One region of the Streptomyces sp. NPDC127595 genome, then DNA from elsewhere that is predicted to be linked to it. Evidence: predicted binding sites of a transcription regulator. Region 1 holds the regulator's gene; the other holds the start of a gene.
The links. The regulator HrcA, encoded in region 1, represses chaperone genes, less so after heat shock. The targets are predictions, from matches to a motif close to TTNGCACTCNGNNNNNCNGAGTGCNAA.
Positions count from the first base shown of each region.

Region 2: groL (chaperonin GroEL) is a predicted target of HrcA. The motif match lies at 1,951-1,977, and genes of this name have one in related genera.

Region 1 is NZ_JBHXWK010000005.1:54,678-58,867, reverse strand. Features, by position in the region: gene ACFVKT_RS17320 (DUF3097 domain-containing protein) at 42-848, opposite strand; gene ACFVKT_RS17315 (MBL fold metallo-hydrolase) at 894-1,682, opposite strand; gene hrcA (heat-inducible transcriptional repressor HrcA) at 1,853-2,869, shown strand; gene dnaJ (molecular chaperone DnaJ) at 2,871-4,010, shown strand; gene ACFVKT_RS17300 (nitronate monooxygenase) at 4,145-4,190, shown strand, end outside.
Region 2 is NZ_JBHXWK010000006.1:407,102-411,291, forward strand. Features, by position in the region: gene groL (chaperonin GroEL) at 163-1,788, opposite strand; gene ACFVKT_RS21755 (cold-shock protein) at 2,139-2,345, opposite strand; gene ACFVKT_RS21760 (MoaD/ThiS family protein) at 2,815-3,090, opposite strand; gene thrC (threonine synthase) at 3,221-4,190, opposite strand, start outside.

The DNA.
Region 1 (4,190 bases):
AGAAATCCTCAGCCCCGCCGGGCGAGAAAACACCCTGCGGCTCACTCCGGCGCCGTCACGAAATCGATCAACTCCTCCACCCTGCCCAGGAGTTCCGGCTCCAGGTCCTTGTAGGAGCGGACCCGGGACAGGATGTGCTGCCAGGCCGCTCCGGTGTTCTCGGGCCAGCCAAGGGCGCGGCAGACGCCGGTTTTCCAGTCCTGGCCGTGGGGGACGCGAGGCCAGGCAGGGATGCCGACGGAGGACGGTTTCACGGCCTCCCAGATGTCGATGTAGGGGTGGCCGACGACCAGGGCGTGGGCGCTGGTGACCGCGTCGGCGATGCGGGATTCCTTGGTGCCGGGGACCAGGTGGTCGACGAGGACGCCGAGGCGGGCGTCCGGGCCCGGGGCGAAGTCGGCGACGATCGCGGGCAGGTCGTCGATGCCCTCCAGGTACTCGACGACGACGCCCTCGATGCGCAGGTCGTCGCCCCAGACGCGTTCGACCAGCTCGGCGTCATGCCGGCCCTCCACATAGATCCGCCCGGCCCGCGCCACCCGCGCCCGCGCGCCCGGCACCGCGACCGAACCGGAGGCGGTGCGGGAGGGACGTACGGGCGCACCCGCCGCCGGGCGGACCAGCGTCACCACCTTGCCCTCCAGGAGGAAACCGCGCGGCTCCAGCGGGAACACCCGGTGCTTGCCGAAGCGGTCCTCCAGCGTCACCGTGCCCGCCTCGCAGCGGATCACCGCGCCGCAGAAGCCGGTGCCGGGCTCCTCGACCACCAGCCCGGGGTCCGCGGGGACCTCCGGCACGGGCTTGGGCTTCTTCCACGGCGGGGTCAGGTCCGGAGAGTACTGGCGCATTCGGATGACGATAGGAGAAGCCGGGCCCCCGTGTCGTACGGCCTCCTACGACACGCCGAAACGGCCCGCCAGCGTGTCCCGTTGGGCCCGGACAAACGCCGCATTCACCACCGCTCCGTGACCGGGTACGTACACCGAGTCCTCCCCGCCCAGATCGAGCAGACGGTCCAGCGCGGCCGGCCAGTTGGAGGGGGCGGCGTCGGGGCCCGCCTGGGGTTCGCCGGATTCCTCCACCAGGTCGCCGCAGAAGACGACGGCGGGCCGTGACGGCGATCCTGGGATCAGGACCACCAGGTCGTGGGCGGTGTGGCCGGGGCCGACGTTCGCGAGGAGGACCTGGGTGCCGCCGCCCAGGTCCAGGGTCCACTCGCCGGACACCTGGTGGCGGGGGCGGACCAGCAGATCGGCGGCCTCGGCCGCCTCCAGCGGGTCCAGGCCGTTGCGTACGGCGTCCACGCGCAGTTCCTCACGGCCGTGCGCCAGGACGGTGTCCAGGCCGGCCGCCCCGAACACCTCCACGCCCGCGAAGGCGGCCGCGCCGAACACGTGGTCGAAGTGTGCGTGGGTGAGCGCGAGATGCGTCACGCGGGGGTCGCTGCCGGGTGGCCTCCGCGTCCCGGGAGTCGGCCGCGTGTCCTCGCCGGTCTCGCCGAGCAGCCTCCGTGCCTCGGAACGCAACCGCGCGCCCTCCCGCAGGCTCGACCCCGCGTCGATCAGCAGGGCGGCTCCCTCGCCGACCACCAGCCCGACCGTGCAGTCCCAGCCAGGAAGCCGCCGCCGTCCGACCCGCGGCGCGAGCCTCTCCCACCCCGCCTCTTCCCAAGTCACGCTCATGGGCAGACGCTAACGGCGAGCACGCTGTCGGCACGACCGCGCGGGGCCCGCCCTTGCCGGGGGCGTACCTCCCCGCCGTACACTGGCCGGGGAACGCTGGCACTCGCACGCGCTGAGTGCCAGGGGGAGATTCCGGGAGACCATGGCGACGACATCTGGAGGTGTGCGCGATGCTCAGCGAACGCAGGCTCGAAGTGCTGCGCGCCATCGTCCAGGACTACGTGGGGACGGAGGAGCCGGTCGGCTCCAAGGCCCTCACCGAGCGGCACCGGCTGGGGGTCTCCCCGGCGACGGTCCGCAACGACATGGCCGCCCTGGAGGACGAGGGGTACATCGCCCAGCCGCACACCAGCGCCGGGCGCATCCCCACCGACAAGGGCTACCGGCTCTTCGTCGACAAGCTCGCGGGCGTCAAGCCGATGACCGCGCCCGAGCGGCGGGCCATCCAGAACTTCCTCGACGGCGCCGTCGACCTCGACGATGTGGTGGGGCGTACGGTGCGGCTGCTCGCGCAGCTCACGCGGCAGGTCGCCGTCGTGCAGTACCCGTCCCTCACGCGGTCGACCGTGCGGCACGTCGAGCTGCTGTCGCTGGCTCCGGCCCGCGTCATGCTCGTCCTGATCACGGACACCGGCCGGGTCGAGCAGCGCTTGATCGACTGCCCGGCGCCGTTCGGGGAGACGTCTCTCGCGGATCTGCGCGCGCGGCTCAACAGCCGGGTCGCGGGGCGGCGGTTTTCGGACGTTCCGCAACTGGTGCAGGACCTGCCCGACGCCTTCGAGGCGGAGGACCGCGGTACGGTCACGACGGTGCTCTCCACCCTGCTGGAAGCGCTCGTCGAGCAGACCGAGGAGCGGCTGATGATCGGCGGCACCGCCAATCTCACCCGCTTCGGACATGACTTCCCTCTCACCATCCGGCCCGTACTCGAAGCGCTGGAGGAGCAGGTCGTGCTCCTCAAGTTGCTTGGTGAGGCCGGGGATTCGGGCATGACCGTACGGATCGGTCACGAGAACGCGTATGAGGGACTCAACTCCACGTCCGTCGTCTCCGTCGGCTACGGTTCGGGCGACGAGGCAGTAGCGAAACTCGGCGTGGTCGGACCGACCCGCATGGATTACCCCGGCACGATGGGAGCGGTACGAGCGGTGGCACGGTACGTCGGACAGATCCTGGCGGAGTCTTAGGGTGGCCACGGACTACTACGCCGTGCTCGGCGTGCGCCGCGACGCGTCCCAGGACGAGATCAAGAAGGCGTTCAGGAGGCTCGCGCGCGAGCTGCACCCGGACGTCAATCCCGATCCGAAGACGCAGGAGCGCTTCAAGGAGATCAACGCCGCCTACGAGGTGTTGTCGGACCCGCAGAAGAAGCAGGTCTACGACCTCGGCGGCGACCCGCTGTCCCAGGCGGGCGGCGCGGGCGGCCCCGGTGGCTTCGGCGCCGGCGGCTTCGGGAACTTCTCGGACATCATGGACGCCTTCTTCGGTACGGCGTCGCAGCGTGGCCCCCGGTCGCGTACGCGCCGTGGCCAGGACGCCATGATCCGGCTGGAGATCGAGCTCGACGAGGCGGCCTTCGGTACCACGAAGGACATCCAGGTCGACACGGCCGTCGTCTGCGCCACCTGTAACGGCGAGGGCGCGGCGCCGGGGACCTCGGCGCAGACCTGTGACATGTGCCGCGGTCGAGGTGAGGTCTCGCAGGTCACCCGGTCCTTCCTCGGCCAGGTCATGACCTCGCGGCCCTGCCCGCAGTGCCAGGGCTTCGGAACCGTCGTCCCCACCCCGTGCCCGGAATGCGCGGGCGACGGCCGTGTCCGGTCACGTCGGACGCTGACCGTCAAGATCCCGGCCGGTGTCGACAACGGCACCCGGATCCAGCTCGCGGGCGAGGGCGAGGTGGGCCCCGGCGGCGGCCCCGCCGGCGACCTGTACGTCGAGATCCACGAGCTCCCGCACGCCACCTTCCAGCGGCGCGGCGACGACCTGCACTGCACGGTCACCATCCCGATGACCGCGGCGGCCCTCGGTACCAAGGTGCCGCTGGAGACGCTCGACGGCATGGAGGAGATCGACATCCGTCCCGGCACGCAGTCCGGGCAGTCGGTCCCGCTGCACGGGCGCGGCATCACGCATCTGCGGGGCGGCGGGCGCGGTGACCTCATCGTGCACGTCGAGGTGATGACGCCGTCGAAGCTGGACGCCGAGCAGGAGCGTCTGCTGCGCGAGCTGGCCGTGCTGCGCGGCGAGGAGCGGCCCATCGGGCAGTTCCAGCCGGGACAGCAGGGGCTCTTCTCGCGGCTCAAGGACGCGTTCAACGGCCGCTGAGGACCGTCCGCCGGGCCTCTGAAGTGGGCCTTCTCGACCAGGGTCGGACCGGCCCTGGAGGGAGGGTGCGGGTGGCCTATGCCACGCGGATGACTCGATTCGGACTTGTTCGGAGGACGTGACAACATGCCGTCATGTCCTCCGCACTGACCGATCTCTTCCCACATCCGATCGTGCAGG
Region 2 (4,190 bases), on a different contig from region 1:
CCCGTCAGGGCATTCCGGCCTCCGCACACCCGCCGCGTGATCCAGGACACCTGACGGGGCGACCCCGACCCCGAAAACGCCCGAGGGCGGCACCCCCTGGGAGAAGGGGTGCCGCCCTCGGTACGAAGGACGGTGATCAACCGTGGCCGGAGCCGAGGTCGATCAGAAGTCCATGTCACCGCCCGGCATGCCGCCCGGAGCGCCGCCGGCAGCGGCCTTCTCCGGCTTGTCGGCGATGACGGCCTCGGTGGTGAGGAACAGCGCGGCGATGGACGCGGCATTCTGCAGGGCAGAGCGCGTGACCTTCGCCGGGTCGATGATGCCTTCGGCGATCATGTCGACGTACTCACCGGTCGCGGCGTTCAGGCCGTGACCGACGGGCAGGTTGCGCACCTTCTCGACGATGACGCCACCCTCGAGACCGCCGTTGACGGCGATCTGCTTGAGCGGGGCCTCCAGGGCGAGCCGCACGGCGTTGGCGCCGGTCGCCTCGTCACCCGTGAGCTCCAGCTTCTCGAAGACCGAGGAAGCCTGGATGAGGGCCACGCCACCACCGGCGACGATGCCCTCCTCGACGGCCGCCTTCGCGTTGCGAACGGCGTCCTCGATGCGGTGCTTGCGCTCCTTGAGCTCGACCTCGGTGGCGGCACCGGCCTTGATGACGGCCACGCCGCCCGCGAGCTTCGCCAGGCGCTCCTGGAGCTTCTCGCGGTCGTAGTCCGAGTCGGAGTTCTCGATCTCGGCACGGATCTGGTTGACCCGGCCGGCGACCTGGTCGGCAGAGCCGGAGCCGTCGACGATCGTCGTCTCGTCCTTGGTGATGACGACCTTGCGGGCGCGGCCGAGCAGGTCGACGGTCGCGTTCTCCAGCTTGAGGCCGACCTCCTCGGAGATGACCTCGCCACCCGTGAGGACGGCGATGTCGGTGAGCATCGCCTTGCGGCGGTCACCGAAGCCCGGAGCCTTGACGGCGACGGACTTGAAGGTGCCACGGATCTTGTTGACGACCAGCGTCGACAGAGCCTCGCCCTCGACGTCCTCGGCGATGATCAGCAGCGGCTTGCCCGACTGCATGACCTTCTCCAGGAGCGGGAGCAGGTCCTTGACGTTGGCGATCTTCGAGTTGGCGATCAGGATGTAGGGGTCGTCGAGGACGGCCTCCATACGCTCCATGTCGGTGGCGAAGTACGCCGAGATGTAGCCCTTGTCGAAGCGCATACCCTCGGTGAGCTCCAGCTCCAGACCGAAGGTCTGGGACTCCTCGACGGTGATGACGCCTTCCTTGCCGACCTTGTCCATCGCCTCGGCGATGAGCTCGCCGATCTGGGTGTCGGCGGCGGAGATGGAGGCCGTGGAGGCGATCTGCTCCTTGGTCTCGACATCCTTGGCCTGCTCGAGCAGGGCACCGGAGACGGCCTCGACGGCCTTCTCGATACCACGCTTGAGGGCCATCGGGTTGGCACCCGCGGCTACGTTGCGAAGGCCCTCGCGGACCAGCGCCTGCGCCAGAACGGTCGCGGTGGTCGTACCGTCGCCGGCGACGTCGTCCGTCTTCTTGGCGACTTCCTTGACCAGCTCAGCGCCGATCTTCTCGTACGGGTCCTCGAGCTCGATCTCCTTGGCGATGGAAACACCATCGTTGGTGATCGTGGGGGCGCCCCACTTCTTCTCGAGGACGACGTTGCGGCCCTTGGGGCCAAGGGTGACCTTGACGGCGTCGGCGAGCTGGTTCATCCCGCGCTCGAGACCGCGCCGTGCCTCCTCGTCGAACGCGATGATCTTGGCCATGTGAAGTGGTCCTCCCGGACTGGGGTGGATTGCTCCGGACCGCGCCCGCGCCCGCGACGGACGGCCTGCCTGCCTTGTGGTTCCTTGCCCCACCTGGCCTGCGGGCCTCACTGACCCGGTCCATAGTTGTCACTCTCACCTTCAGAGTGCTAACGCCAATGATTAGCACTCGCCCCTACCGAGTGCAAGCGGCTCCGGAAGATCCCCAGGTGAAGCAGGGGGCGCGCACGGCGCGAAGACAGCCTGAGGGGCACGCGGGCAGACGGTCGGGCAGACCGAAGGGCCCGCACCCCCTGCTGGGGATACGAGCCCTTCGTCACGTCGAACAGAACTATCAGTCGGCGCGTGCTTCAGCTGGTCGCCAGCCGGACCATGTCCGCCTGCGGCCCCTTCTGGCCCTGCGAGATCTCGAACTCGACCCGCTGGCCCTCTTCAAGGGTGCGGTAGCCGTCCATCTGAATCGCGCTGTAGTGGACGAATACATCCGCACCACCGTCGACCGCGATGAAGCCGTACCCCTTCTCCGCGTTGAACCACTTGACGGTGCCCTGAGCCATGCCTAACTCCCCTATTACTGGCCCTTGCACAGGACCGCACTTCGCGGGCCCGGGTCAGACCTCACCCCCCAAGGATTGGGGGTGTGCGCCGGAACGCGTCGACCGCGGCTGAATGTATCTGTCCAACTGCCCTCTGCAACAGGTCAATCGGACGAGAATTCTGAGCACGACCGATCGGGAATATGCGGAGAATTCACAAAGATTCAGGGCAAGTCGGGCCCCGTAAATGCCATAAACGGCTCAAAAAGACGGGGCACTTTGGCTACTTCTTGTCGCGCAGCGGGCAAGGACTCATATGCGCCCGGCATGAAACCAACTCGAAAGCGAAGCAGCTTCCCCAACTGTACCGCGCTCAACCATACAGAATTGCCCCCTCCGCTTCTCTCACGGAGGGGGCAATTCAATGAACTCTCGGTGACCGCCATTACCCAAGGTAATCGCAATCACCGTAAGTGACAGCGGATGACGGTCAGCCGCCGGCGACGGCCGGGATGATCGAGACGCCCGCGCCGTCCGGCGTCGCCGTCTCCAGGCCCTGCTCGAAGCGGACGTCGTCGTCGTTGACGTACACGTTGACGAAGCGGCGCAGCTTGCCCTGGTCGTCCAGGACGCGCGCGGCGATGCCGGTGTGGTTCTGCTCCAGGTCGGCGATCACCTCGCCGAGGGTGCCGCCCTCGGCGCTCACCTCGGCCTTGCCGCCGGTGTAGGTGCGCAGGATGGTGGGGATGCGGACGTTGACGCTCACGATTGACCTCCGGTCGGGGTTACGGGCTTGGGGGCGCGGGGCAGCGTTGAATTTGCGGCTACCGCCGGGTGGGCGCGACCAGCCCCCACCGGCCCGCGGCTGATACGGCCTCCCAGCGGAGCGCAACCGCTCATGACGCGAGGCCAGCCTCTCGGAAGGAGTCCAGGTTCGGGCGGATGGTCGCGGTGAGCCCGGTGTCCGAGGCCACCGCGTCCAGGGTCTTGAGGCCGTCGCCGGTGTTGAGGACGACGGTGGTGAGGGTCGGATCCAGCAGACCGTTCTCGATCAGCTTCTTCGCCACACCCACCGTCACGCCACCCGCGGTCTCGGCGAAGATGCCCTCCGTCTGCGCGAGGAGCTTGATCGCGTCGACGATCTGCTCGTCGTTGACGTCCTCCACCGCGCCGCCGGTGCGCCGCGCGATGTCGAGCACGTACGGCCCGTCGGCCGGGTTGCCGATGGCGAGCGACTTGGCGATGGTGTTCGGCTTCTGGGGCCGTACGACGTCGTGGCCGGCCTTGTAGGCCACCGACACCGGCGAGCAGCCCTCGGCCTGGGCACCGAAGATCTTGTACGGCTTGTCCTCGACGAGCCCGAGCTTGATCAGCTCCTGCAGCCCCTTGTCGATCTTCGTGAGCTGGGAGCCGGAGGCGATCGGCACGACCAGCTGGTCGGGAAGCTGCCAGCCGAGCTGCTCGCAGATCTCGTACGCGAGGGTCTTCGAGCCCTCCGCGTAGTACGGCCGCAGATTGACGTTGACGAAGCCCCAGCCCTCGCCGGCCGGGTCGCCGATCAGCTCGGAGCAGAAACGGTTCACGTCGTCGTAGTTGCCCTCGATACCGACGAGCTCGCCGCCGTACACCGCGGCCATGACGATCTTGCCCTGCTCCAGGTCGTGCGGGATGAAGACGCAGGAGCGGAAGCCGGCGCGGGCCGCGGCGGCGCCCACGGCGCCGGCGAGGTTGCCGGTGGAGGAGCAGGAGAGGGTGGTGAAGCCGAAGGCGCGGGCGGCCTCGATGGCCTGGGCGACGACGCGGTCCTTGAAGGAGTGCGTCGGGTTGCCGGAGTCGTCCTTGACGAAGAGCTTGCCGGGGGTGACG